Regions from separate parts of the Superficieibacter sp. BNK-5 genome, predicted to be linked through region 1. Evidence: predicted binding sites of a transcription regulator. Region 1 holds the regulator's gene; each other region holds the start of a gene.
What was found. Region 1 encodes CRP, which controls carbon source genes, mostly activating them, when cyclic AMP is high. Its sites were predicted from a motif close to ATGTGANNNNNNTCACAT; they were not measured.
Positions count from the first base shown of each region.

Region 2: a site for CRP is predicted at 3,119-3,136, ahead of ACMGGS_RS17755 (iron-containing alcohol dehydrogenase). Genes of this name have one in related genera too.
Region 3: a site for CRP is predicted at 5,435-5,452, ahead of focA (formate transporter FocA). Genes of this name have one in related genera too.

Region 1 is NZ_CP179893.1:1,825,788-1,835,901, reverse strand. It holds gene mdcA (malonate decarboxylase subunit alpha) at 1-150, opposite strand, end outside; gene ACMGGS_RS08730 (nicotinate phosphoribosyltransferase) at 481-1,971, opposite strand; gene prs (ribose-phosphate diphosphokinase) at 1,984-2,844, opposite strand; gene ACMGGS_RS08720 (NUDIX hydrolase) at 3,043-3,762, shown strand; gene ACMGGS_RS08715 (hydrolase) at 3,844-4,860, shown strand; gene ACMGGS_RS08710 (YheU family protein) at 4,862-5,080, shown strand; gene ACMGGS_RS08705 (phosphoribulokinase) at 5,107-5,976, shown strand; gene ACMGGS_RS08700 (OsmC family protein) at 6,173-6,577, opposite strand; gene crp (cAMP-activated global transcriptional regulator CRP) at 6,885-7,517, shown strand; gene ACMGGS_RS08690 (YccS/YhfK family putative transporter) at 7,562-9,649, shown strand; gene argD (bifunctional acetylornithine/succinyldiaminopimelate transaminase) at 9,639-10,114, opposite strand, start outside.
Region 2 is NZ_CP179893.1:3,710,542-3,720,655, reverse strand. It holds gene ACMGGS_RS17765 (phosphoglycerate dehydrogenase) at 1-922, opposite strand, end outside; gene ACMGGS_RS17760 (dihydrodipicolinate synthase family protein) at 975-1,856, opposite strand; gene ACMGGS_RS17755 (iron-containing alcohol dehydrogenase) at 1,873-3,018, opposite strand; gene dtnK (D-threonate kinase) at 3,195-4,442, shown strand; gene ACMGGS_RS17745 (D-threonate 4-phosphate dehydrogenase) at 4,435-5,421, shown strand; gene ACMGGS_RS17740 (DeoR/GlpR family DNA-binding transcription regulator) at 5,423-6,184, shown strand; gene ACMGGS_RS17735 (L-lactate dehydrogenase) at 6,196-7,140, opposite strand; gene ptrR (putrescine utilization regulator PtrR) at 7,235-8,104, opposite strand; gene sad (succinate-semialdehyde dehydrogenase) at 8,211-9,596, shown strand; gene ACMGGS_RS17720 (methyl-accepting chemotaxis protein) at 9,675-10,114, shown strand, end outside.
Region 3 is NZ_CP179893.1:3,159,198-3,169,311, forward strand. It holds gene ACMGGS_RS15140 (MFS transporter) at 63-1,211, shown strand; gene pflA (pyruvate formate lyase 1-activating protein) at 1,252-1,992, opposite strand; gene pflB (formate C-acetyltransferase) at 2,185-4,467, opposite strand; gene focA (formate transporter FocA) at 4,519-5,376, opposite strand; gene ycaO (30S ribosomal protein S12 methylthiotransferase accessory factor YcaO) at 5,776-7,542, opposite strand; gene ACMGGS_RS15165 (DUF421 domain-containing protein) at 7,681-8,370, shown strand; gene serC (3-phosphoserine/phosphohydroxythreonine transaminase) at 8,552-9,640, shown strand; gene aroA (3-phosphoshikimate 1-carboxyvinyltransferase) at 9,714-10,114, shown strand, end outside.

The sequences.
Region 1 (10,114 bases):
GCGGTCACCCGGCGCGATCAGTTTTTCCAGCATCGCGGTGAGATCTGCGGTTGGCAGTACCTTACCCTGCACGGGTACGGAAGCCAGACGCCGCTGTTTTTCAGTGCGGCGGGTATTCCAGACGCGTGCTGGCGTTTGCCCAGATAACATTATGAACCTCCTGATTCAGCAATCAGTTTGATTGGCTTAACACTGAGAAGAGTCTGGGCTTTGGTGAGAAATGCATCAATTAAGCGGCGGGCAGAATCATTAGCCTGAGAGTAATGATTAGAATTGACGTTATGTGATGGGGATCAATTTAGATTGGGAAAAATGGATTTAATGGATGGCGGCGTCAGGCGCGGTAAGCCAGGCAATGGCGCACCGCCTGCCCGGTGGCGCTGCGCTTACCGGGCCTACAATAAGCGTAACATTTTGATATGTAGGATCAAACGTAGGCCGGGTAAGGCGAAGCCGCCACCCGGCATGTCATGTGGAGAGTTAGCCCTGTGCCGCCAGACGCTGACGGATCTGTTCAAAATGTTCGCGGTTAAAAAGCTTACCGTCGAGGAAACGGGTTTTCAACTCGCCTTCCTGTTCCTGTTCCCAGGTTTGCTCGTCATGAAGCACCAGCTCTCCCTGCGCATCACGTTCAACGCGCAGCAGGCCGCGGGCGGAACGTTTCATACCGTTATCGGTTTTCGGTTCTTTAAAAATGGTGCGCCCTTCGCCGTTTACCTGTCCCCAGGTGGCTTTCATCGCAAAACCGAAGGTATCACGCGTGTTGTACTGGTAGGTGAAGGAGCCGATGCCAAACACCACGTTAGAGCTGGCAAAACCTTTTGCTTCCAGACGGCGCAGGATCTCATTGGCCCGCTCAAGGGTAATGGAATCGCCGTAAATCAGTCCCACGTGCGGGTCGAGGACTTTATACCCTTTCTCATTCACCGTGCCGCCAAAAATCTCCCACAGCACTTCCACCGACCCTTTTTCTTCCGGGCTACGCTCGGCACGCGTATCGTCATCAGCCCCGGTGCCACAAAGAATATCTACCGGGTCGCCGCTGTCAGGACGAAATACCACGCGCCCTTCGCGGCTCATAATCAACGACTTCAGTTCGCGGGTATATTCGGTCAGCACGCGCCAGTAGTCCCAGGTATCCGAAACGATTGAAACGAATCCCTGCGGGTAGAGGTCGGCAATCAGACGACGAAACGTCTCAATCTCGCCTTCATGCTGGCCCATACACATCACGCTGTGTTCCGTCGCCGGGATGCTGGCACCGATAAAGTACTCTTCGCCTTCGGTGTAGTAATCCCGCGCATACAAAATAGACGGAATGCTGTCGGTGCCTTTAAAGCTCAGCAGATGGCCGCTGCCCGCCTGCATGGTGTCCTGTAAACCGGCCATCCCACGGAAAGAAAAGTCGTGGCACTGAAAATCCAGGTGCGAAAGATCGCTACAGGTTTTTGCCGCCCATTTTTCGCAAATCTTGCGGTAGTGGTGCGCGATAGTGGCATTGGTCGACGTTTTCCACAGCTCTGCGGAGAGCACCGTTTCCAGATAGTTCACCAGCCAGAACGCATCGTCGCGGGTGTTGGTGATCGTCAGGACTGGCACCTTCATCGGCACTTTGCTGCCTTCATCCAGCGCTTTAATGTGCAGCGGAAGATAACCTGTGCGGTGCAGGGTACGAATGTGATCCACCGCCACCGCGTCGCGCCCAAGATAGCTGTCCATCACCTGTTTGTATTCATTCACGACCTCATCTTCCGGACGGGAGAAAAAGGCATCGTTAAACAGATCGACCAGGAACCACTGCATAAAGCCCTGTAAACCGAAAAATACCAGCTTGCCATCGGCAAGCGGAGACTGAAAAAAGCGATCGCTGCGCGGCGTAAAGTTGGAGTAAACCTTCGTGGTGCCCTGCGGATACTGCACGCGGTGCGAAACTTTGTAGCCATCGATAGCCAGAATGGGATTCATTTTCATGATGTTTCTCCGTTAAGCGCCGTAAATAGCAGCGATATCAATCAGTTCAAGGTTCGGGTGCGCAAGCGCGGGTGAAGTAAACGAGGTGGTGGTATAAATTGCGTCGATACCGTTTGAAAGCAGATTTTCCACACCTTTAGAAAAGATACCGTGCGTGACGTACAGGCTGACGCTGCGAGCGCCTGCATCGCGCAGGACCTGGGCGGAGCCAATAAACGTCCCTCCGGCATCACACAAGTCATCAACAATCAGCACATCCCTGCCCCTCACATCACCGGAAACCAGCGCGAAACCGGTGAGATTGCCGCTCGCCACATCGCGCTTTTTCGTTAATACCGCGTATTCAGATGCCCCTGTCGCTCTGGCAACCGCGTCGATTTTTTTCAACGCGCCCGCATCCGGGGCGACCAGCATTAGTGCCTGCTGCTGAAACTGACGTGCCAGTGTGGGGCTATGCAGCAGACAAATTTCCTGCGGGATAGCGACAAAATTATCAATCGCTGCCCCCGCTGCATCGCTGTGCGGGTCGAGCACCTTAACTTTATCGAAACCCAGGGTATTGAGTTGACGGGCAAAAACCTTCAGTGCAAAGCTGTCGCCTGCGACCATATGACGGTCCTGACGCGCCCACGGCAGCCACGGAAGCTCAAGGTGGCTGACCAGCACATCGGTAACATGGCGCACGGCGTCAACCAGTTGGGCCAGCAACATGAAATCATTCATATCACGCATGGCGGCGGCACGAACACGCATCAACTGCGCGCGTTCTGGCAGTTTGCCTGTCACCTTCAGCCATACCGCACCGTCAGGGAAAATGCCGGTTGTTAAGGCAATCTCTTGATTATCAATGAATAACTGCAACCGTTTTTCCATTTTCTTGCCCTCTCAATTAATTAATGTCCCTGTGACAATTTAATAATGTCCCTAAGACATATATTATGCAAGTTATTTTTTGAACAAAAAGCAAAATAACGTTAATTGCCTGATAACAGAAATAAAAAAAGCGTATGTTTTGTGCAGGCCCGGGCTGGTAAACTGGGATTTTCCTGCCACGGTGAACGGCCACGACAAATGACGACAGAAGCGGAATACCTGAAAAATTACGACGCCAGCCGTTTTCCTTCGCCGCTGGTAACGGTCGACAGCGTGCTTTTTACCCTCCATCAGGGCGAACTTTGTGTGCTGCTGGTGGAGCGAGCCAGCCAGCCGCAACAGGGCTGCTGGGGATTACCGGGGGGGTTTATTGATATTGCCCGCGATACCTCCACACGTGATACGGCGTTGCGCAAGCTGACGGAAAAAACGGGGGTGCTGCCATCGTGGCTGGAACAACTCGATACCTTTTCCGGCCCGGATCGCGACCCGCGCGGCTGGAGCCTGACGGTAAGCTGGTTTGCGCTGATATCATGGGTGGACTGTGCGCCGCATATCGAGACCGTCAGCGATGCGAAATGGATCCCGGTGCAGGCGCTTCCCCGCTATGAACTGGCGTTTGATCATGCCGCGATTGTGCAGGCGGGTCTGCATCGCCTGCGGCAGAAGACTATGTATTCGCTGCTGCCCGTCTATTGTTTGCCTGAAAATTTTACCCACGCGCAGCTCCAGGAAGCGACGGAGATCATTCTCGGCCAGCCGATCCAGCGCAAAAGCCTGATCCGCCGTATTGAGGCGTCGGGTATGCTGGAGGAGACCGGCGAGAGCATCGCCACTGGCGCACGTAAAGCCCGATTATGGCGGCGCAAGCCCGGCGTGGATATTCATCTTTTTTCCCGCAATTTGCTGGCTGAATAATGACTACCACGTTAAATGCATAAACCGCACTAATAATTACGGGTTATAGTACGGCGCAATTTCCTTAAACTATCCTCTGTCATGGCTCAAATTTCATCTGAACAACCGCTCGTCGGACAAGACGATATGCACTCTTTTCACCCCATGCCGGGGGCGCGCAATCCGCATCTGCAAACCATGCTGCCGCGCCTGCTGCGTCGCCGGGTGCAGTTCACGCCGGTGTGGCAACGTCTCGATCTGCCGGACGGTGATTTCGTCGATCTGGCGTGGAGCGAAGATCCGCAGCAGGCCAGGCATAAGCCCCGGCTGGTGGTTTTTCATGGGCTGGAGGGCAGCCTGCATAGCCCCTATGCGCACGGCCTGATTCACGCGGCGAAAGCGCGCGGCTGGCTTGGCGTGGTGATGCATTTCCGTGGCTGTAGCGGTGAGCCAAATCGTCTGAACCGTATCTATCATTCGGGAGAAACCGAGGACGGCACCTGGTTTTTGCACTGGCTGAAGCGCGAGTTCGGCAATGTCCCTACCGCAGCGGTGGGTTACTCGCTGGGGGGCAACATGCTGGCGTGCCTGCTGGCAAAAGAAGGCAGTAACGCACCGCTTGACGCGGCAGCGATTGTCTCCGCCCCCTTTGTGCTGGAAGCGTGCAGCTATCACATGGAGAAAGGCTTTTCCCGCGTCTATCAGCGCTACCTGCTGAACCTGCTGAAAGGGAATGCGACCCGGAAACTGAAGGCGTATCCCGGCACGCTGCCGATTGAACTGGCCCAGCTAAAGCAGGTACGCCGCCTGCGCGAGTTTGATGATTTAATCACCGCGCGTATTCATGGTTTTGCCGACGCTATCGACTATTATCGTCAGTGCAGCGCGATGCCGTTGCTCAATCAGATCGCCAAACCGACGCTGATCATCCATGCTAAAGACGATCCGTTTATGGATCATCACGTTATCCCCGATCCCGACACCTTACCGCCACAGGTAGAGTATCAGCTCACCGAGCATGGCGGGCACGTCGGATTTGTGGGTGGCACGCTGCGGCGTCCGGAAATGTGGCTGGAAAAACGCATTCCCGACTGGCTGACAACATACCTCGGAGCCTAATATGATTATTCCCTGGCAGGATCTCGCCCCTGAAACGCTCGACAGCCTGATCGAAAGCTTTGTCTTGCGTGAAGGCACTGATTATGGTGAACATGAGCGTTCGCTCGAGCAAAAAGTCGCCGACGTTAAACATCAGCTTAAAACGGGTGACGCCGTGCTGGTGTGGTCTGAGCTGCATGAGACGGTCAACATCATGCCTCGCAAGCAGTTTCGCGACTAAATTTACTGATTACTCAGGGAGTTGCTATGTCTGCCAAACATCCGGTGATTGCGGTAACGGGTTCCAGCGGTGCGGGAACCACCACCACCAGTCTCGCCTTCCGTAAGATTTTTTCCCAGCTCAACCTGCATGCGGCGGAAGTTGAAGGGGATAGCTTTCATCGCTATACCCGCCCGGAAATGGACATGGCGATCCGCAAGGCGCGCGATCTGGGTCGGCATATCAGCTACTTCGGCCCCGAGGCCAACGACTTTGGTCTGCTGGAACATACGTTTACTGAATATGGTCATTCCGGCACAGGCCAGGCGCGAAAGTATCTGCATACCTATGACGAAGCCGTGCCGTGGAACCAGGTGCCGGGCACGTTTACCCCGTGGCAACCGCTGCCGGAACCGACCGACGTCCTGTTTTATGAGGGATTGCACGGCGGCGTGGTCACTCCGCAGCACGATGTTGCACGCCATGTCGATTTGCTGGTGGGCGTAGTACCGATTGTTAACCTCGAATGGATCCAGAAGTTAATTCGCGATACCAGCGAGCGCGGACACTCCCGCGAGGCGGTGATGGACTCGGTGGTGCGCTCAATGGAAGATTACATCAACTTCATTACGCCGCAGTTTTCGCGCACGCATATTAACTTTCAGCGGGTGCCGACCGTCGATACCTCCAACCCGTTCGCCGCGAAAGGCATCCCGTCACTGGATGAAAGCTTTGTCGTCATTCATTTTCGCAATCTGGAAGGGATCGATTTCCCGTGGCTGCTGGCGATGCTTCAGGGATCGTTTATTTCCCACATCAATACATTAGTGGTGCCCGGCGGGAAAATGGGGCTGGCGATGGAACTGATTATGCTGCCGCTGGTGCAACGGCTGATGGAAGGCAAAAAAATAGAATAGCGAAAGAGTGGCTGGCGGCGTGCCCTTTGCCCGGCGGCGCTGCGCTTGCGCGGGCCTGTGGATTGCGATTAAAGTGTTGATATTGATGGTTTTCGTAGGCCGGGTAAGGCGAAGCCGCCACCCGGCATAACAACGATGCGGCTGCCCGCGCTATACCGCAAACGCGGGCAACATAATAACAAGGTGGACGTTAACCCTACCCTGCAACCACCTCATACGAATGGGTAATATTCACCGCTTTACCCAGCATCAACGCCACTGAACAATATTTCTCCGCAGAGAGATCGACTGCCCGGGCTACCGCCGCATCTTTCAGGTCATTGCCGGTAACGATAAAGTGCAAATTGATATGGGTAAATAAACGCGGGGCTTCTTCACGGCGTTCAGACGTCAGTTTCACCTCGCAGTTTGTCACCGCCTGACGCCCTTTTTGCAGGATCGACACCACATCAATCGCGCTGCATCCTCCTGCGGCCATCAGCACCATCTCCATCGGGCTGGGCGCTTTATCACCGGAGTTACCATCCATCAAAATCTGGTGCCCGGAGGCCGACTCACCCAGAAACGTTAACCCCTCTACCCATTTCACTCGCGCTTGCATAACATCCACTCCAGTGTCGCCATTTTCTTCACAGATTACGCGTACATAACAATTCTCGCAACGGAAGGCGACCTGCGTCATGCTGAAGCGAGACACCAGGAGACAGGCGGCAAAAGCTATGCTAAAACAGACGGGATGCTACAGTGATATATTGACTTTGCGCATACATAGATGCAAAGGACATCAGATTAACGGCTGCGGAGCATACCGACAGTCAGCTTCCCGCCCGAGGGAAGAAAACGATTGCAACCCCGGAGGCAACGTCGTTTAGCCGCCGGAGATAGCTTATAACAGAGGATAACCGCGCATGGTGCTTGGCAAACCACAAACAGACCCGACTCTCGAATGGTTCTTGTCTCATTGCCACATTCATAAGTACCCATCGAAGAGCACGCTGATTCACCAGGGTGAAAAGGCGGAGACGCTGTATTACATCGTCAAAGGCTCCGTGGCAGTGCTGATTAAAGATGAGGAAGGGAAAGAGATGATCCTTTCTTACCTCAACCAGGGCGATTTTATCGGTGAACTGGGCCTGTTCGAAGAGGGCCAGGAACGTAGCGCCTGGGTGCGTGCAAAAACCGCCTGTGAAGTCGCGGAAATTTCCTATAAAAAATTCCGTCAGTTGATCCAGGTGAATCCGGATATCCTGATGCGTCTTTCCGCACAGATGGCGCGTCGCTTGCAAGTGACGTCTGAAAAAGTGGGCAACCTTGCCTTCCTCGACGTCACCGGTCGTATCGCGCAGACGCTGCTTAACCTGGCTAAACAGCCGGACGCTATGACCCACCCGGACGGTATGCAGATCAAAATCACCCGCCAGGAGATCGGCCAGATCGTCGGTTGCTCTCGTGAAACGGTAGGCCGCATCCTGAAAATGCTGGAAGATCAGAGTCTGATCTCCGCGCACGGTAAAACTATCGTCGTTTACGGCACTCGCTAAGCTCGACACCCGGCGCATTCACTGCAATGCGCCGATAAACTTCTATGTGGCGCAGGCTTATCTATCACCCGGAAGTGAACTACGCACTACGTCAAACGCTGGTGTTGTGTTTGCCCGTGGCTACAGGTCTGATTATCGGCCAGCTCCAGTACGGTCTGTTATTTTCCCTGGTTCCCGCCTGCTGCAATATTGCCGGTCTTGATACGCCGCATAAGCGGTTTTTTAAACGTCTTATTATTGGCGGTTCGCTGTTTGCCGGCAGTAGCCTGGCCGTACAGATCCTCCTGGCACAAGATGCGCCGCTACCGCTGGTCCTGACCGCGTTGGCACTGATACTCGGCGTTACGGCAGAAATCAGCCCTCTCCACGCACGCCTGCTTCCCGCTTCGTTAATTGCCGCTATATTTACTCTCAGCCTGGCCGGTTCAGTGCCGGTATGGGAGCCGATGCTCTTGTATGCCACAGGCACGCTCTGGTATGGCCTTTTCAACTGGTTCTGGTTCTGGCTATGGCGCGAACAGCCGTTGCGCGAATCGCTAAGCCTGCTTTACCGTCAGCTGGCGGACTACTGCGAGGCCAAATACAGCCTGCTGACCCAGCACGCCGATCCGGAAAAAGCGCTGCCGCCACTGCTGGCGCGTCAGCAAAAGACGGTGGATCTCATCACCCAGTGCTATCAGCAGTTGTATATGCTGTCGGAAAAGAAACATCACAATTACAAACGGCTGCGCTGGATGTTCCAGATGGCGCTGGATTTGCAGGAGCATATCTCCGTCAGCCTCCACCAGCCGGAAGAGGTGCAAAAGCTGGTGGAGCAAAGCCACGCGGAAGCGGTGATCCGCTGGAATGCGCAAACCGTGGCCGCTCGCCTGCGCGTGATGGCCGACGATATTCTCTATCACCACTATTCCGGGCGCTTCAACATGGAGAAGCAGATTGGCGCGCTGGAGAAGATCGCCCGGCAGAATCCGGATAATCCCGTCGGCCAGTTTTGCGCATGGCATTTCAGCCGCATCGCCCGCGTGCTGAAAACGCTGCGTCCGCTTTATCCGCGCGATTTGATGGCTGACCGCCAGCGTCGTCTGCCCTTGTGGTCGGCACTCAAAAACTATTTATCACTGAAGTCTCCCGCGCTGCGCACGTCGGCCCGCCTCAGCGTGATGCTCAGCATCGCCAGCCTGGCAGGAAGCGTGCTGCACCTGCCCAAGCCTTACTGGATCTTAATGACCATTATGTTCGTGACGCAAAACGGCTATGGTGCGACGCGGGTGCGGATCCTGCACCGGACGCTGGGCACGCTGGTCGGGCTGGTGATTGCGGGCGCGACCCTGCACTTTAAGGTGCCGGATGGTTTTACGCTGTGCGCGATGCTGGGCATTACGATTATCAGCTATTTGATCCTGCGGAAAAATTACGGCTGGGCGATGATTGGTTTTACCGTCACCGCCGTATATACCCTCCAGCTTATCAACCTTAACGGCGAACAGTTTATTTTGCCGCGGATGATCGACACCGCGCTGGGCTGCCTGATCGCCTTCGGGGGGATGGTCTGGCTGTGGCCACAGTGGCAAAGCGGCCTGCTACGGCAGAATGCCCACGGTGCGCTGGAAGCGGATCAGGAAGCGCTGCGTCTGATTTTAAGCAACGATCCGCAGGCCCCCACCCTCGCGTATCAGCGGATGCGGGTAAATCAGGCGCATAACACTCTATTCAACTCATTGAACCAGGCGATGCAGGAACCGGGTTTTAATACGCAGTACCTGGCTGATATGAAGCTCTGGGTTACCCACAGCCAGTTTATCGTCGAGCATATTAACGCGATGACCACCCTGGCACGCGAGCATAATATGCTGACGCCGGATCTGGCGGAGCGTTATCTGCAATCCTGCGAAATTGCCATTCAGCGCTGCCAGCAGCGTCTTGATTCGGAAGGGTCGGGAAGCGCGGGGAGTGTAAATATTCTGGAAGCACCGGAGGGCGCACCACAAGGGCCATTAAGCACCATGGAGCGCCATCTTGAGCGCATACTCGGGCATCTGAACACCATGCATACTATCTCTTCAGTCGCATGGCGTCAGCGCCCGCATCACGGGATTTGGCTCAACAGAGCGTCCAGCGGCGTTAAGCGTTAACGATGTGTCCCACCGCCTGCGCAAAACGTTGCATCCCTTCGTCAATATCGGCCTCCTCCACCACCAGCGACGGGGCGAAGCGCATGACGTCAGGACCAGCGTTAAGTACCATCACGCCTTCGTCTGCGGCAGCGTACAGCAAATCCCGCGCCCGGCCTTTAAATTGCGGCTTCAGCTCAGCACCGATCAATAACCCCATCCCGCGAATATCGCTGAATAGCGCGTATTTCTCGTTAATCTGCTCAAGATGTTCAACGAACCGCTGACGTTTTGTCGCGATACCGTTCAGCACCTCCGGCGTATTGATAATATCAAACGCCGCGCCCGCCACGGCGCAGGCCAGCGGGTTGCCGCCGTAGGTCGAACCGTGCGATCCGGCGTGGAAGGCGCTGGCAATCTCGTGGGTAGTCAGCATCGCGCTAATCGGAAAACCGCCGCCGAGTGCTTTAGCGCTGGTGAGGATAT
Region 2 (10,114 bases), 1.9 Mb from region 1:
GCTGCTTGTGAATGATGCAGCTAATAATATTATTGACGCAGAGCTCACTAATGTTACTTATCGCTCCGTCGGTATAACCCGCAATATGGGCTGTGGGCAAAAAATTAGCCAGGGAAAATAACGGATGGTTCTCGCAGGGCTCCTGCATAAAAACATCACATGCCGCACCCGCGATAACATGGGTGGTGAGCGCCTGATAAAGCGCCTCTTCATTGACAACGCCGCCCCGCGATACATTGATTAAAAAGGCGCTCTTCTTCAGACTTTGTAACCGGGCCATATCGAATAAATCTTTGGTCTCTGCGGTTAACGGGGTATGTAGCGTTATGAAATCGCTGGCCTCGCAAAGGGTATCCAGCGACACATATTCAATATTATTTTCCTGCGCGAATTCGGTATCCTGCCAGGCGTCACACGCCAGAATGCGCATGTTAAACCCGCGCGCACGCAAAGCGACTTGTTTACCAATGTTGCCTAATCCAACGATGCCAATCGTCTTACCATAGACATCGGTGGCAAAAATCCGAGGCCAGTGGCCCGCACGAGTTTCCTGTACCGCCTGAGTCAGTTGTCTGGCGCAACCCAGTACCAGTGAAAACGCAAAATCAGCGACGGCATGTTTATTGGCATTCGGTACGTTAGTCACATAGATGCCGCGCTTGTGTGTGGCGTCAAGATCGATATTGTCCACGCCAACGCCGTGCTTACATACGATTTTGAGCTGGGGAGCAAATGCAAGCATGGCATCATTGATTTCTGTAAATGCCACTATCATGGCAACGGCATCGGCCAGATGTGGCTGAAGCATACTCAACGTGGCATCGGCAGGTAAGCAAATTAGCTCCAGATCGGCATCCTGCAAGGTGGCCAGCGGACGTGCGTCATATTTAGCGAATGAAGGTGAAGTACAAATAACTTTCATAATTCGATCCTCTGGTTATAGCGGCCGGATATGCCGCTACAGGGTTTAATTACTACAGCCAGCGATGAACAATTTGCTTAATCTGCTCAAGTTGAGTGGTGCTAAAATGCACCGCATAGCGACTATTGCCTACATCATGTCCCATAAGCTGTAGCGCTTTTTTCACCGCAGCGGGCGAAAAAGCCACTTTATACAGTTCGGTGCGTAGCCCCGTAACGCTTTCCTGTGCCTGATGTGAACCAGCAACATCGCCCGCTTTAAAACGTGACCAGATAGCATTAATTTCGCCTGGCGCGACGTTTGCCAGCCCGGAAATACAGGCAGAACAGCCGTCAACGAATCCCTGATGTATTAATGAGTCCGGTCCATTCAACACATCAAAACCATCAATATCTTTTACCGCATCCAGAAAGTTGCTCAGGCTTTCATAACTGCCCGCGCTGTCCTTAATACCAATAATATTGGGATGGCTGGCGAGAGTGCGCACCGTTTGTGGCTCAAGGGTGTTTCCGGTACGTGCCGGGATGTTATATAAAAAGATCGGGACGCTGAGGGCATCAGCCACGTCGGTGTAGTGAGCGATCAACTCGTCCTGTTTTAACGGCACGAACCAGGGAGTGATCACCGAGACGGCATCCACGCCCAGTTTTGCAATCTGTTTACCCAGGCGAATGGTCTCACGAGTAGAGATTTCACCAATATGGGCAACCACGCTGGCGCGGCCTGCAACCTCATCAACACAGGTTTCGGCAACGGTCACTTTTTCTCGCTCATTGAGAACAAAAAACTCACCGTTGGTGCCGCCGCAGAAAATGCCATTCCCGGCATCAAGCTGCCTGTTTACCTGCTGACGTAGCGCCGGGGGATTCACTGCACCATCACCATCAAAGGGGGTGACAATAGCGGTCAAAACACCTTCAATTTTCTTATTCATTATTCTCTCCTCAAGGTTAAGTCGCGGGAAACAGACGTTGATAAATGGCCTGGACCTCCGCATGGGTAACTGAACAGGGGGCGTTATTCATCAGACGTTTGACATTAAGCGCGGCGTCACTCAGCGCCGGAATGTCGTTACGGGGGACCCCCAGGGCTTCGAGATTGTCTGGCAGACCGAGGCGTTTCACGAGCGCGGCCAGATAGTCCACCAGTGCAAAAGATTTTTCTTCCGCAGAGAGCGTCCGGTCAGCGCGGGGGAGTAAATCCCAGACCTGTGCAAATTTATCGACTGCATACGCACGAACCACGCTCATGCAGGGTGCGAGCAGGATCGCATTCGCCACCCCGTGCGGCAGGTGGTATTTACCCCCCAGCGGATAGGAATGCGCATGGACCAGGTGCGTACCCGCATGGGTAATTGAGACGCCGCCGTAATAGGAGGCCCACAGCATTTCCAGTTTCGCCGTCAGGTTGCCCGGCTCATTAACGGACGTTTCCAGATAGCGCAGGAGTTTAGCCAGACCGGTAAGTGCCGCATTATCACTCACCGGATTCGCCACGGTAGCCGTGAAGCATTCAAGCAAATGACATAACGCATCAATGCCGGTAGAAGCGGCGATATGCGAAGGCATGCTGGTCGTCAACTCCGGGATGAGCGCCACATAATCCGGCAGCAGAACCGGAGAGATGATCCCGACCTTCGTGTCCTGTTCAGGGATCGCCAGAATCGCATTCGGCGTGGCTTCTGAGCCGGTCCCCGCCGTTGTTGGGATGAGCAGAGAGCATATGCGCTGTTGTGGCTTCTCCCCAGCAAGTAGCGCTTCAATAGTGTGTTCATCAGGGTGGCAAAGCACCGAAAACAGTTTGGCTACATCCAGAACGCTGCCGCCGCCAATCCCCACCACAATATCGATGTGCTTATTTTCAAGTGAGGCAAGAAGGGCAATAACATCATGCTGGCTGGGCTCCGCAGGAACGTTGTCAATGACCTGCACCTGGCGATGCTTTTCATGCAGGAGGGCGTTAATGCGTTGGGCTGCCTCCAGCCTGACAATGTTGCTATCGGTGATCAGCAAAACCCTCTGTTTTCCTTCCAGCAACGGTTCAAGCGCGTTAAATGCGCCTGCACCGCTGATTAATGTACTGTTAATGGTAAGCAAAGCTTTTCTCCTGTTTTGATGCGGGTGATTGAAGTCAATCACTTTGTTTCATCACAGCGACGACGTGCCGAAGATTTTAGCGTCACAGGCAAATTAAATAAATTGATCTTGCTCACATTTAATCAAATGTGATTGAATATAATCATAACGAGCATAAATAAGAGTAAGGGGAGCTGATGCGTTCTTTCACGACCAACGTTCTGGTGCTGGCGGATGACTTTACAGGGGCTAATGATGCGGGGGTCAGTCTGGCAGAGGCGGGGGCAACGGTAGAGGTGGTCTTCGCCGCTCCTGACGCCACCGACGCGCAGGTACTTATCGTTAATAGCGATAGCAGGGCATTAGCGCCTGACGAGGCCGCACGCCGGATCACCTCGCTGCTTCACCGCGTGCTGAATACGTTTCACGCGGACTGGAATGTCAAAAAGATTGACTCCACCCTGCGTGGCAATATCGGGGCAGAGATTGATGCCATGATGAACGCCATCGGTACATCTCTGGCGATCCTGACACCTGCTTATCCTGCTGCCGGTCGTATTACCCGACGCGGGCAGTGCCTGGTCAGCGGTGTCCCCGTCGCAGAAACCGAGTTTGCCACCGATCCGAAAACGCCGGTGGTAACCTCAGACCTTACCGCTCTGGTGCATTTACAGAGCGAAATAACGTGCACGCTGCTGACGGCCAGCGATCTTACCGACTGGCTCGCCAGTCACACCGTAGCAGCACATTCGCGTCATTTGCTGGTGGTGGATGCGGAAACCGACAGTGACCTCGATGCTATTGTCCGTGCGGTCAGCGGCTACAGGTTACGCCCTTTGTTGATCGGCTCGGGAGGGTTATGCGATGCGCTGGTTCGTAACCTGCGTACACCCGTAACAGGCAATTTGCTGGCCGTCGTCGGTTCAATGAGCGAAATCGCGCAAAAACAGATTGCACGGCTGGCGGATCATCCGGGAATGGTGCGACTGGTGATCACCCCTCAGGATGCGATACGGGGCGATATCCATGACGTCGCACGGCAGGCCATCGCGGCATTACAGAACAATCATCACTGCATTATTCAAACCAGCGTTGATGCTGATTCACGAGAATACGTCGGCGTGTTATGTGCCGATCTCAATATGACCCGTGCCGAACTGGGGGCGCGAATCTGTACCTTTCTGGGGACGCTGACCCGGGAGATCACTCAAGGTCAGGTCCCTGGCGGTCTCTATCTTTCCGGCGGCGATGTCGCTATCGCGGTGGCGCGAGCACACGGTGCGACGGGCTTTCGCATTCAGGGGCGTCTGGCGGGGTGTGTGCCCTGGGGACAATTTACCGGTTGTGATCTGCCCTGTCGGGTGATGACCAAGGCGGGAGGTTTTGGTGATGAAACCACGCTACTGAACATTTTGCATTTTATTGAGGAGAAACTGAGTGACTAACATTATTGCGGTAACGATGGGTGACCCGGCGGGTATTGGACCAGAAATTATTATTAAATCTTTAACGGAAGGCGAGCTGTCTGGCGCACCGGTGGTGGTGATTGGCTGCGCGCAACTTCTGCGACGTATTCTGGCGATGAATATCACCGGCAGCGCCGAATTACGGATCATCAGCCAGGTCTCTCAGGCCCGTTTTGCGCCAAGGGTCATCAACGTGCTGGATGAACAGCTGGCCGATCCCGACGGGTTACAGCCAGGCCGGGTTCAGGTACAGGCAGGGGATCTGGCGTATCGCTGCGTAAAACGTGCCACCGCGCTGGCCCTAGGGGGTGAAGTGAGCGCCATTGCCACTGCCCCCCTGAATAAAGAGGCATTACATCTCGCCGGGCATCACTATCCAGGGCATACCGAACTGCTGGCTCATCTCACCAATAGTAAAGATTATGCGATGGTGCTCTATACCGACACACTCAAAGTGATCCATATCACGACGCATATCTCGCTACGTAAGTTCCTGGATACGCTCAGCCAGGAGCGCGTGAAGACTGTAATCAATGTGGCCGATAAATTTCTTCGGCGCGTAGGGTTCACCCAGCCGCGTATTGCGGTGGCTGGCGTCAATCCCCATGCCGGAGAAAATGGTCTGTTTGGCGATGAAGAGGTCCGTATTCTGACGCCCGCCATTGAAAGCATCAAAGCGCAGGGGATAAACGTTACCGGCCCGTGCCCGCCGGATACAGTCTTTATGCAATGCAATGAAGGAATGTACGATATGGTCGTGGCGATGTATCACGATCAGGGGCATATCCCCTTAAAATTACTAGGCTTTTATGATGGCGTGAATATCACTGCCGGACTGCCGTTTATTCGAACGTCGGCAGACCACGGTACGGCATTCGATATTGCCTGGACAGGTAAAGCCAAGTCTGAGAGCATGGCGATCTCAATCCAGTTAGCCATGAAAATCGCCAGGGAATAACATGAAGGGATATAATCGGTTAGAGCAAATTATGGACTACCTGAAAGGCCATAATCTGGTCACGGTCGATCAGCTGGTGGCGGCGACCTCCGCGTCTCCGGCTACCATTCGTCGCGATCTGATTAAACTCGATCAGGAAGGCGTTATCAGCCGCACGCACGGCGGCGTGACGCTTAACCGATTTATCCCTGCACAGCCGACCACGCTTGAAAAATCCCAGCGAAATCTCGCTGAAAAACATTCTATCGCCAGTACGGCTGCGGCGTTTATCAGGGCGGGAGATTCCGTAGTGCTGGATGCCGGAACCACGATGATTGAACTGGCACGTCAAATCACCCATTTACCGTTACGGGTAATCACCAGCGATCTGCACATCGCCCTTTTTCTGTCTGAATTTAAACAAATTGAAGTGACGATTATCGGCGGGCGTATTGATGATACCAGCCAGTCCTGCATTGGCGACCATGGGCGTAAACTACTGCAAAATATCTGGCCGGACGTTGCCTTTGTCAGTTGTAACGGCTGGGATCTGGAGAAAGGCGTGACCTCGCCCACGGAAGAGAAGGCGGCGCTCAAACGCGATCTCATTGCCAATGCCCGGCGAAAAGTGCTGCTGGCGGACAGCTCGAAATATGGCGCGTGGTCGTTGTTTAACATCGCGCACCTGGATTCTCTGACCGATATCGTGACCGATCAACACCTTGATGAGATGGCGCGCAGGCAGTTAGCCGGGATTGCCCCCCGGCTTACGATTGCAGAATAACCCGATGATTTTCACGGCAGGCGGGCGATATTCGCTTTAATCACGCTGGCCGAGTGGCGGAATTTTTCCAGCTCATCGTCGGCAAGATGTAACTCAATAATCTGCTGTACGCCGTTTTGCGCCAGCACAGCCGGCACGCCAATCGCGACATCGCTTACCCCATACTCGCCGTCCAGAATGCAGGATATCGCCAGCGCACGATGGCTACCGGTAAAGATATTGCGACAAATTTCAGCAATGGTCCCGGCGATGCCGTATTCCGTACAGCCTTTACCGGCATAAATTTCGAAACCCAGTTTACGGACTTTCTCTGCCAGTATCCTCCGGTCGAGCGTTTTGCCGGTATGCCGCTGATAAACGTCGCTAATCGGTGAACCATACACGGAAGAGTGTGACCAGACCGGGAACTGAGTATCGCCATGCTCACCGAGAATAAAGGCATCAATACTCTGTGCGCCAATATCGAGGTGCTGTGCCAGCGTACGGCGTAAGCGGGTGGTATCCAGCCAGACGCCGGTCCCGATCACCTGACTTCTCGGCAGGCCGGAAAGTTTCCAAACCTGCCAGGTAATGATATCGCAGGGATTGGTGGCGATAAGAAAGATACCGTTAAAGCCGCCTGCCATCATTTGCGGGACGATACTTTTCACAATTTTTGCCGTATTAGTCAGCTCATCGAGACGCGTCTGTCCTGGTTTCAGTGCGCCGCCAGAGACGGTAATGACGGCGATATCGACATCCGCACAATCGCTGGCGTCGCGCGTGGAAATGGTCATCATGCCAGGCATATAAGCGGCTGCATCGCTGAGATCCTGGACATGGCCTTCGACCAGCGCCTTATTCAGATCGACTAAAATCAGCTCTTCACAAATTGACTGATTCAACAGGGCATAGGCGGCAGAGGCGCCGACATTGCCCGATCCAATAATCATCACTTTACGTGCTTTGGTGTTCATGGTTAATCCGTTTAACGTGAGAACAAAAAAGTAACCTACTGCCGGAACCGGCATCAACGCAACATTCTGCGTTATCTATATGATAATCCTATGGCTACACTTCTGGTAACGTCTCTTTTACCATCTCAATAAAGGCCTCCAGTGAACGCGTCATTCCGCCGCGACGCCATACCAGCCAGGTGGTCAGCCAGCGCCAGTTTTCCGCCAGCGGCCAGGCGGCTACCTGATGGCTACCTGGCATGGTCTCCAGCATTGAACGCGGGATCAACGCCAGGCCCGCGCCGGCGATCACGCAGGCCAGCATTCCGTGATAGGACTCCATCTCATGGATCCTGCCCGGCGTGGCCTGGTCGGCGTGAAACCAGTTCTCAAAATGACGCCGGTACGAACAGTTAGCGCGGAAGGCATAAATATTGACGCCATTAACGTCCCTGGCACGCGCGATGGGGGCGTGACCGTCGGGGGCGACAATCATCATCTCTTCCTGATAAACCGGCATCCCCTCCAGCGCCGGGTGGACAACAGGCCCATCCACAAACGCCGCGCTCAGTGTGCCAGCCAGTACGCCATCAAGCATGGTTCCTGAGGGACCGGTCGCCAGATCAAACTGGATTTTCGGGTAACGTTGAGTGTACTGCGCAAGCGTGGCCGGAATGCGCACGGCGGCGGTGCTCTCCAGCGAACCCAGCGAGAACAGACCCTGCGGCTCCTCACCGGCGATCACCCGGCGAGCCTCGTCCACCAGAGCGAGAATTTGCTGGCTGTAGCGCAAAAAACTGTGCCCGGCGGGCGAAAGACGTAAACGCTGATTCTCACGGATAAACAGCTCGACGCCGAGATCGGCTTCCAGTTGGCGAATACGGGTTGTCAGGTTTGACGGCACACGATGCACCTGCTGCGCCGCCTGAGTAATGCTGCCCGTACGGGCGACCGCATTAAACATTTCAAGCTGGGTTAAATCCATGGCTTTCTCATTTCGTGAATGGAATGGTCAGTATTATTCATTTTCCAGAAAGGAGTGAGTGTAGCAGAATAGTATCCTGCAAAGACATTCACGAAGAGAGAACCGCATGACGTCATCTGTAAATGAAGCCGTTTGTGTTAATCCGGCTAACGGCCACACCATCACTTCTCTGCCGTGGGCAACACGCGAGCAGGTAGAGAAGGCCATTGAGCAAGCCTCGCAAGGCTACCGCCAGTGGCGCGCCTATACCGTCAATGAACGGGCGGCAAAACTGCGCGAGCTGGGCGCTGCTCTGCGTGGACGAGGCGAAGAGATGGCGCAATCGATCTGCCGTGAAATGGGCAAACCGATTGTGCAGGCACGCGCCGAGGTGAACAAATCGGCCGATTTGTGTGACTGGTACGCTGAGCATGGTCCGGCGATGCTGGGCACTGAATCAACGCAGGTTGCTGGCGGTCAGGCGGTCATCGAATACCGCCCACTGGGGCCGGTACTGGCGGTCATGCCGTGGAACTTCCCTCTCTGGCAGGTGTTGCGTGGGGCGGTGCCGATCCTGCTGGCGGGCAACAGCTATCTGTTAAAACACGCCCCTAATGTGCCGGGCTGCGCTGCGCTCATCCAACAAGTCTTTGATGAGGCGGGCATCGCGCCGGGCGTGTTTGGCTGGATCAATGCAACCAATGACGGCGTGACGCAGGCAATTAACGATCCGCGTATTGCCGCCGTCACCGTCACCGGCAGCGTGCGCGCAGGCAGAGCGATTGGCGCTCAGGCAGGGGCGGCACTGAAAAAATGCGTGCTCGAACTCGGCGGCTCGGACCCGTTTATTGTCCTCAATGATGCCGATCTGGATCTGGCGGTGCGTGCCGCGGTTGCCGGGCGCTATCAGAATACCGGGCAGGTCTGTGCGGCTGCCAAGCGTTTTATCATTGAAGCGGGCATTGCCCATGAATTTAGCGACCGCTTTGTGGCGGCTGTGAAGCAACTTAAAATGGGCGATCCCACGCTGGAGCACACCGATCTCGGCCCGATGGCGCGTTTTGATCTGCGCGATGAACTACATCAGCAGGTGCTGAAGACGCTGGAGCAGGGCGCAACCTTATTACTGGGCGGCGAAAAAGTGGCGGGCGAAGGTAACTATTACCCGGCAACGGTTCTGGGTAACGTTACCTCTGACATGACTGCATTTCGTGAAGAGCTGTTCGGCCCGGTGGCTGCCATCACCGTCGCTCGCGATGCAGAACACGCGCTGGTGCTGGCCAACGATAGCGAGTTTGGTCTCTCCGCTACCGTTATGACGGGCAGTGAAGAAAAAGCGCACTATTTTGCTGAGCGTCTGGAGTGCGGCGGCGTGTTTATTAATGGCTTTAGTGCCAGTGATGCGCGGGTGGCCTTCGGCGGCGTGAAGAAAAGCGGCTTCGGCCGTGAACTGTCGCATTTCGGTTTGCGGGAATTCTGTAACATTCAGACCGTGTGGAAAGATCGCCGCTAGTTCTGTCACACTGCTGTCATGGCATTGTCATTTTCATCTTCTACACTCGCGCGTAACTTGTTGTTATAGATGAAAATTATGAACTTAACTCAAATTCTCCACCGCCATACACAGCGTGTCATACCCCGTCAGTTTGGTTTACTGGCGGGTATTCTTTGTATCATCGGCCTTTTTTCCGCGCTGCAAATCTCGTCCTCGCTGTTATTGTCACATTCGCTGCAGAACGCGCGGCAGAATGAACAGCGCAATCAGCAAACGCATTTGCAGCAGGTCAAAGTCGATGAAGCCCGGGTGGCCTTATTGACGGCCAGCGACTTGCTGAACCGGGCTGGCGTCTGGTTTATGCAGGATCGCGATACTGGCTCGGTAGGGAGCTGGAACGGCTTGCTTGACGATGCGCAGCGCGCGCTGGCGCACTCACAAAAAGCCTGGCAATCATGGCTGGCACTCAACCCTCCCGGTGATGACGATCTCATCAATAGTTACCAGCTATTTTATAGCGCCATTAAAGAGCAGGC
Region 3 (10,114 bases), 1.3 Mb from region 1:
ACTTTGTTTCTGGCGGTGGCATGATGCGCTCGAATTCTGATCTTCCTCACGGTTTATTATCCATGTCCACCTATACCCGCCCGGTGCAATTGCTGCTCTGTGGCCTGCTGTTGTTGACCCTGGCGATCGCGGTATTAAACACGCTCGTCCCGCTCTGGCTCGCCCATGAAAACCTTCCAACGTGGCAGGTCGGGATGGTGGGATCGTCTTATTTCACCGGTAACTTAGTCGGTACGCTGTTGACCGGATATGTGATCAAACGGCTTGGCTTTAACCGTAGTTATTATCTTGCTACGTTGATTTTCGCCGTGGGCTGTATTGGTCTGGGGATGATGGTCGGTTTCTGGAGTTGGTTAAGCTGGCGTTTTATTGCCGGCGTTGGCTGCGCGATGATTTGGGTGGTCGTTGAAAGTGCGCTGATGTGTAGCGGCACCTCAAACAACCGTGGTCGCCTGCTGGCGGCCTATATGATGGTTTACTATGTGGGTACTGTGCTGGCTCAACTGCTGGTCAGCAAACTGCCTACCGACCTGATGAGCGTGCTGCCATGGGTGACCGCCGTAACACTGGCTGGCATCTTACCGCTGCTGTTTACACGCATCGTTAATCAGCATAGCGAACATCAGGACACCACCCGCATATGGCCGATGCTGAGATTGCGTCAGGCTCGTCTTGGGGTAAACGGCTGTATTATTTCAGGCATCGTTCTTGGCTCATTATATGGTCTGATGCCACTGTATCTTAACCATCGAGGTGTCAGCGATGCCGGGATCGGTTTCTGGATGGCGGTGCTGGTGAGTGCGGGGATTTTTGGTCAGTGGCCGATTGGTCGACTGGCGGACCGCTATGGTCGTTTGCTGGTGCTGCGGGTGCAGGTGTTTGTGGTGATCCTCGGCTGTCTGGCGATGCTCAGTCACGCGGCAATGGCACCGGCCCTGTTTGTGCTTGGCGCGGCAGGCTTTACGCTCTATCCGGTGGCGATGGCATGGGCCTGTGAGAAGGTTGAGCATCATCAGCTGGTAGCGATGAACCAGGCGCTGCTCCTGAGCTATACAATTGGCAGTCTGCTTGGCCCATCGTTAACCGCCATGCTGATGCAAAATTATACCGATAACCTGCTGTTTATCATGATTGCCAGCGTATCGTTCATTTATCTGCTGATGTTGCTGCGGAAAGCGGGCCAACATCCGACGCCAGTGGCTCACGTCTGATAGTGCTTCCTGCCGGTTAACGCCGGCAGGATACCATTCCTTAATACATCACCTTATGACCGTACTGCTCAAGAATACCCTTGACGCGTTCCATGGTCTCTTTTTTTGGTGGATGTACGCCGTCAAGTTTATATTCCTCGCCCATCGCCACCCATTTGTGTTTACCCAGCTCGTGATACGGCAGCATTTCGATTTTCTCGACGTTGCCCATATCGCGGGTAAATTCGCCCAAACGGTGCGCAGAGTCATCATCATCTGACCAGCCGGGAACCACGACGTAACGGATCCACACCTTGATGCCTTTATTAGCAATGTATTTGGCAAACTCCAGCGTGCGATGATTGGACACTCCGACCAGATTCTGATGGATCTCATCGTTCATCTGTTTCAGATCCAGCATCACTAAATCGGTCACTTCCAGCAGCTCATCAATCACGGGATCATAACGACGGACGAAGCCATTAGTGTCGAGGCAGGTATGAATACCTTCTTTCTTACAGGCGCGGAACCAGTCACGGACAAACTCAGCCTGTAAAATGGCTTCACCGCCGGATGCGGTAACGCCGCCGCCGGAAGCATTCATAAAGTGGCGATAGGTCACCACCTCTTTCATCAGCTCTTCTACGGTCACTTCTTTGCCGCCGTGGGTATCCCACGTATCACGGTTGTGGCAATACAGGCAGCGCATCAGGCAACCCTGGAAGAAGGTAATAAAACGGATGCCCGGGCCATCAACGGTGCCACAGGATTCAAAGGAGTGAATGCGACCAATTACTGACATTGCGGTGGTTTCTCCAGCTTTGGCCTTCCTGGCCTGTGAGTGCACAACTCGCTAAGGTTGTGTCGGGTCTGTTTTGACGGTTACCCATTGAGTATAGATAACTGGCGAACCAGACTTCGGGTGTTAAAAAGGCCCCACTACTGTGGAGCCTTTATTTTACGCTTTTTTAATCGTGATTTCAGTCAAAACCCATTACATGGTCTGAGTGAAGGTACGAGTAATAACGTCCTGCTGCTGTTCTTTGGTCAGGGAGTTAAAGCGTACTGCGTAGCCAGATACACGGATGGTCAGCTGCGGATATTTTTCCGGGTTTTCCATCGCATCAAGCAGCATTTCACGGTTCATCACGTTCACGTTCAGGTGCTGACCACCTTCGATGGACGCTTCATGATGGAAGTAACCATCCATCAGGCCAGCCAGGTTGGTTTTACGAACTTCGTCGTCTTTACCCAGAGCGTTAGGAACGATAGAGAAGGTGTAAGAGATACCATCTTTAGCGTAAGCAAACGGCAGTTTAGCAACGGAAGTCAGAGAGGCAACAGCACCTTTCTGGTCACGACCGTGCATCGGGTTAGCACCTGGTCCGAACGGCGCGCCAGCACGACGACCGTCTGGGGTATTACCGGTTTTCTTACCATACACCACGTTAGAGGTGATGGTCAGAACAGACTGAGTCGGGATAGCGTTGCGGTAAGTGGTCAGTTTCTGAATTTTCTTCATGAAACGTTCTACCAGGTCAACCGCCATGTCATCTACGCGAGAATCGTTGTTACCAAACTGCGGGTATTCACCGTCGATTTTGAAGTCGATAGCCAGACCGTCTTCGTCACGAATCGGGGTTACTTTCGCATATTTGATAGCAGACAGGGAGTCAGCTGCGACAGACAGACCCGCGATACCACACGCCATGGTGCGGATAACGTCACGGTCATGCAGCGCCATCAGAGAGGCTTCGTAGCTGTATTTGTCGTGCATGTAGTGAATCACGTTCAGCGCGGTGACATACTGCTTAGCCAGCCAGTCCATGAAGTGATCCATACGATCCATCACTTCGTCGAAGTTCAGAACGTCGCCTTTGATCGGTTCAGATTTCGGACCAACCTGCATTTTCAGTTTTTCATCAACGCCGCCGTTGATAGCGTACAGCATGGTTTTCGCCAGGTTTGCACGCGCACCGAAGAACTGCATTTGTTTACCAACGATCATCGGGCTTACGCAGCACGCGATAGCATAGTCATCGTTGTTAAAGTCAGGACGCATCAGATCATCGTTCTCATATTGCAGAGAAGAGGTATCGATGGAAACTTTAGCCGCATATTTTTTGAAGTTCAGCGGCAGTTTTTCAGACCACAGGATAGTGATGTTCGGTTCCGGAGACGGCCCCATGGTGTACAGGGTGTTCAGGAAACGGAAGCTGTTTTTGGTTACCAGAGTACGGCCATCTACGCCCATACCGGCGATGGATTCTGTTGCCCAGATCGGGTCACCAGAGAACAGTTCATCATATTCCGGGGTACGCAGGAAGCGAACCATACGCAGTTTCATGACCAGGTGGTCAACCATTTCCTGCGCTTCTTGCTCGGTGATTTTGCCTGCTTTCAGGTCACGTTCAATGAACACGTCCAGGAAGGTCGCGGTACGACCGAAGGACATTGCTGCGCCGTTCTGAGACTTAACAGCGGCCAGGTAGCCGAAGTAGGTCCACTGAATAGCTTCCTGAGCAGAGGTAGCCGGACCAGAGATGTCGCAGCCATATTTTGCTGCCATTTCTTTGATCTGACCCAGAGCGCGATGCTGGTCAGCGATTTCTTCACGCAGACGGATGGTGGCTTCCAGGTTTACGCCGTTTTCCATGTCAGATTGCAGAGACAGGAACTGTGCGTATTTGTCTTTCATCAGGAAGTCGATACCGTACAGCGCAACGCGACGGTAGTCACCGATGATACGGCCACGGCCATAGGCATCCGGCAGACCAGTCAGAACACCGGATTTACGGCAGTTCAGAATGTCTTTGGTATAAACATCGAAAACGCCCTGGTTGTGGGTTTTACGATATTCAGTAAAGATTTTTTTCAGTGATGGGTCCAGCTCGCGGTTGTACGCTTTGCAAGAACCTTCAACCATTTTGATGCCGCCGAACGGGATAATCGCACGTTTCAGCGGCGCTTCGGTTTGCAGACCAACGATTTTCTCAAGCTGTTTGTTGATGTAACCAGCGTCGTGAGAGGTAATAGTGGAGGCAACAGAAGTGTCGAAATCAACAGGCGCGTGAGTACGGTTTTCCTGTTTTACGCCTTCCATTACGCTGTCCCACAGCTTGGTGGTAGCTTCAGTTGCGCCAGCCAGGAAAGACTCGTCACCCTCGTAAGGAGTGTAGTTTTTCTGGATGAAGTCACGGACGTTTACTTCATTCTGCCAGTCACCTTTCGCAAAACCTTCCCAGGCTGTGGCTAACTTTTCATTAAGCTCGGACATTGTAATACCTACCTTCTTAAGTGGACTTTTTATTTACGCCTGGAACAATCATTAATGATGATCGTTACCACGCAGGTAAATGACCCAGTATGTCAACCCAACTAACAAACCGCCGCCGATAATATTCCCGATAGTCACGGGGATCAGGTTATCAGTGATAAAGTTCATAATAGTCAGGTGAGAAAAATTGTCCGGAGAGGAACCGACCGCGGTCCAGAATTCCGGGCTGGCGAAATGACGTATTACGATACCCATTGGGATCATAAACATATTCGCGATGCTGTGCTCAAAGCCGCTGGCAACGAACATAGCGACCGGCAAAATCATGATGAGCGCTTTATCTGTCAGGCTACGACCCGAGTAGCTCATCCAGACGGCAAGACAGACCATCAGGTTTGCCAGAATGCCGAGGCAGACGGCCTCAACAAAGGTATGATGCATTTTGTGGTCGGCGGTTTGCAGGACGTTAAGCCCCCAGCCACCGTTGGCGGTCATGTACTCGCCAGAAAGCCACATCAAAAGTACAAACAGCAGTGCACCGATCAGGTTGCCGACGTAAACGTTCAGCCAATTGCGACCCAGTTGACCCCAGGTGATACGACCGCTGGCTTTCGCCACCACAATCAGTACCGTTGACGTAAACAGATCAGCTCCGCAGATAACGCAAAGAATCAGGCCCAGTGAAAAGCAGATGCCGCCTACCAGTTTCGCCATACCAAACGGCATGGAGGCGGTACCTGTGGTGGCAGTAATGTAGAAAACAAAAGCAATGGAGATAAACACGCCCGCAGTAATTGCCAGGAAAAACGTGGTCATCGGTTGTTTCGTTGCTTTGTAGACACCCGCTTCTTCAGCCACTTTGGCCATTGCTGCAGGAAGTATTAGATCAAAAGGGTTGTCAGCTTTCACACTAACTCTCTCTTTATTAAGTCGGCGACGAGATACTAACAAAGCATTATAGAAGAGAATTTGATGTAGATCATATCTCGCCTGGCTTATAGGCCTTCATAGTGTATGGTTTTACAGCTATTTAGGGGTAAAGTATTGATTATCTGAATAAAAATAAATTTTAAAAATTATAAATTGTGTTGAATTTTTTTATGGCCTCATCAGTGAGCGGTTAATTAAAATGGAGTATTTACTATATAAAGTTACATTAAGGAAAAGATAAACTTAATAAAATTTACTCACATTTAACTTTAACATTACATTTTCAGGTTAATACGCAAAATATAAAAAAACGGAGCGGTAAATGCGCTCCGTAATATAACGCAGACTCAGTTGTAAGCCTATGGTTTGCGCGGTTATTTAGCCCTGGTGTGACCAGAAAGCCGCTTTCGCTCTCTGTAGCTTCTCATAGGCTTTTAACAGTGACTGATGAGCCGGGAAGGCGGTCAGGTCACTGTCAACCGCCTGCAAACCGTAGAATGCAGACTCACCGCTTAAGGCGGCGCTGGCGGCTTCTACCGCATCGGCACCGTACATCCGTACAAAGGCGTTCAGGTACTGCAACGGCTCGCGTTCATCTTCCTGGGTCAGCAGCAGCAGGGTTTGCAGGCAACGATAGTAGTTAGCCCGCTCGGCGCTGAAAACAGAGGCGTTAAATTCCATGGTCCATTCGGTCCAGATCAGCGCCTGCTCGGTGTCGCCACCGGCCAGCGCCAGCATCGCTTTAAGCTCGCCAATACGCAACGTATACCAGCCGTTATTGCTGCCTGTCGCCAGGCCCAACAATTCGCGCACGCGGGTAAAATCGTCATGACCTTCTTCATCAAGCTGGGCGATCAGGTTGAGATAATCTTCTTTGTCCCAGTTGCTGTCCGGCAGCGCCAGAATCGTGTCGCGCAGATGGCTGCCCATGCTGTTGTTCGCCATCCATAAATCTTCAGCCGGATAGATATCGGACATGCCCGGTACGATAATGCGGCAGGCGTAGACGCTGAGGTGTTCGTAATCGGCGATGTAGACCTCTTTGTCTTCTTTCCTGAAGATAGCCATCAGGGTCGCGAACTCTTCTTCAGTGGTGCCAGCAAAGCTCCAGTCCACAAACGGATAATCAGCGTCCTGCTTGAACAGGTCCCAGGAGATAAGGCCGCTGGAGTCAATGAAGTGGGTTTCCAGATTGGTATGCTCGGCCACTTCTTCATCATCAAAGGTTGGTGGCGTGAAGACATCGAGATCTTTCAGGCCACGACCCTGTAACAGTTCAGTGACGGTACGCTCCAGCGCCACGCCAAAATCAGGATGCGCGCCGAAAGAGGCAAAGCAGGTACCATTTGCCGGATTAAACAGCACAACGCAAATCACCGGATAGTGGCCGCCCAGCGAGCCGTCATAGGCGAAAATCGGGAAACCTTCCGCTTCCAGTGTCGCAATGGCTTCTACAACGCCCGGATATCGGGCCAGCACTTCGGATGGAATTTCCGGCAGGCTGATCGATTCGGCGATGATACGGTTTTTGATATGACGCTCAAAAACTTCCGACAGCCCCTGGACGCGCGCTTCATTGGCCGTATTACCCGCAGACATGCCGTTGGAAACGTACAGGTTGCCGATGATGTTCATCGGGATATACACGGTCTGATTGTCAGATTGACGAGTGAAAGGCAGGGCGCAGATCCCGCGATCTTCATTACCGGATTGCAGGTCAATCAGCATCCCGGCGCTCAGATCGTTTTCCGGATCGTAAAACGCGCGCAGACGGGCATCGAGGATCCCTTCCGGCAGCTCGTCATTTTCCGGCAGCGGGAACCATTTTTCATTCGGATAATGCACGAACGGGCCATTGGCAATGGTGTCGCCCAGCCAGAAATCGGCGAAGAAGTAGTTTGTTGACAGACGTTCGAAATACTCACCCAGCGCAGAGGCCAGCGCCGCTTTTTTGGTGGCGCCTTTTCCGTTAGTGAAGCACAGGGCGCATTCTGTATCGCGGATATGCACAGACCAGACGTTAGGGACAGGATTCAGCCAGGAAGCTTCTTCAATATCGAAGCCGAGGTCCTGCAGTTTTTGCTGGAAGCGAGCGATGGAATCTTCCAGAGCGGCGTCTTTGCCGGGGATGAAGGTTTGGGTCATGTCATTCACTTTTATTGTACGCAAAGCGCGCAATGATACGGGTTTTAACTGACCGGCGCTATCTTCCCGGCGTGCGGCGCGGAAATAAAAGTATTGGCTATGCTTATGGATAGTAACGTGCTGTTTGAGAATAAAAAAATGAAAGCATTTGATCTTCAACGTATGGCGCTGGATAAAGTGCCGCTTGAGTTCCTTGGGGAAGTGGCGCTGCGCAGTGTGTATACCTTCGTACTGGTATTCCTGTTTCTTAAGATAACCGGGCGGCGCGGCGTGCGGCAGATGTCGCTGTTTGAAGTGTTAATTATCCTGACGCTGGGTTCGGCTGCTGGCGACGTGGCGTTTTACGATGATGTGCCTCTGCTACCGGTACTGACCGTATTTATCACTCTTGGAGTATTGTACCGGCTGGTGATGTGGCTGATGTCGCACAGTGAAAAACTGGAGGATTTACTGGAGGGTAAACCCGTCATCTTTATTGAGGAGGGGCAGTTAGCATGGGAGAAAGTGAATGCCGCTAACCTGACTGAATTTGAATTTTTTATGGAATTGCGGATCAATAGCGTTGAGCAACTCGGGCAAATCAAACTGGCAATAATGGAAACTAACGGTCAGATAAGCGTTTACTACTATTCTGATGATGAGGTGAAACCGGGGCTTTCAATTCTGCCAGCAGGTATTGAGCGGTATACCACTGTACCCGATGATGGCGAATACGCCTGTAATAAATGCAGCGCGGTGTATGTAATGAAAGCGGGTGACCATCAGCTTTGTCCCCGGTGCGCGCATCCGGAATGGTCAAAAGCCAGCCGGGCAAAGCGGATCACCTGACAGCGATTTTGTCGGCCTTTATTCGTCAATACGATAGATTATATTGTGTGATAAAGAACACATTTTTACCCTGCAGTTGATTACCCGTTGCGACACGTGTCACTGAATGGTAAAACCGATATCCACAGGAATAACGTATACCCATTGCGGTGGGTAGATCTAAGCAGCGTGGTGAGAGGAAATGACTCAGGTCTTCAATTTTAGTTCAGGTCCGGCAATGATACCGGAAGCAGTGCTTAAACTGGCGCAACAGGAACTGTGCGACTGGCACGGTCTGGGAACGTCGGTCATGGAAATCAGCCACCGTGGTAAGGAATTTATCCAGGTCGCTGAAGAAGCAGAAAAGGATTTTCGCGAGCTGCTGAGCATTCCTTCAAACTACAAAGTGCTGTTCTGCCACGGTGGCGGGCGCGGTCAATTCGCTGGCGTGCCGCTGAATCTGTTGGGTGACAAAACCACTGCTGATTATGTTGATGCGGGATACTGGGCGGCGAGCGCAGTTAAAGAAGCAAACAAATACTGTACGCCAAACGTGATTGACGGCAAAGTGACGGTTGACGGACTGCGCGCCGTGAAACCCATGCGCGACTGGCAGCTTTCCGATAATGCAGCCTATCTGCACTACTGTCCTAACGAGACTATTGATGGCATTGCCATCGAAGAAACTCCCAATTTTGGTAACGACATTGTGGTCGCTGCCGACTTTTCTTCGACAATTCTTTCCCGTCCGCTGGATGTCAGCCGCTTCGGCGTGATCTACGCTGGCGCGCAGAAAAATATCGGCCCGGCAGGGCTGACGCTGGTGATCGTGCGTGAAGACCTGTTAGGTAAAGCGCATCAGTCTTGCCCTTCAATTCTTGATTACACCACTCTCAATGACAATGATTCTATGTTTAATACCCCGCCGACTTTCGCGTGGTATTTGTCCGGCCTGGTCTTCAAATGGCTGAAAGAGCAGGGGGGCGTCGAGGCGATGGATAAGATCAACCAGCAAAAGGCTGATCTGCTGTATAGCACGATCGATCACAGTGATTTCTATCGTAACGACGTGGCAAAAGCTAACCGTTCCCGCATGAATGTGCCGTTCCAGCTGGCAGACAGCACGCTGGATAAACTCTTCCTTGAAGAGTCTCTGGCGGCCGGTCTGCATGCGCTGAAAGGACACCGCGTCGTCGGCGGCATGCGCGCCTCAATTTATAACGCGATGCCGTTAGCCGGTGTCAAAGCGCTGACCGATTTTATGACCGACTTCGAACGTCGCCACGGTTAATTACCCGTTTCATTCTTCCCCGCAGCCTGTCTGCGGGGCTTTATTTTGCTTTTGCTTCTGAGAGTTAAGCTTCATGGATTCCCTGACGTTACAACCCATCGCGCGCGTAGACGGTGTTATCAACCTGCCTGGATCAAAAAGTGTCTCTAACCGGGCGCTGCTGCTGGCTGCATTAGCCCAGGGCACCACGGTGCTGACGAATTTGCTGGACAGTGATGATGTCCGTCATATGCTGAATGCCCTGAGTGCGTTAGGCATTCATTACACCCTTTCCGCCGACCGCACCCGTTGCGAAATAATCGGCAATGCTGGCCCGCTACAGGCTGACGGCGATCTGGAACTGTTTCTCGGCAATGCGGGCACCGCTATGCGACCGCTGGCCGCCGCGCTGTGCCTGGGCAATGGTAATGTTGTGCTGACCGGCGAGCCACGGATGAAAGAGCGACCGATTGGTCATCTGGTCGATGCGCTGCG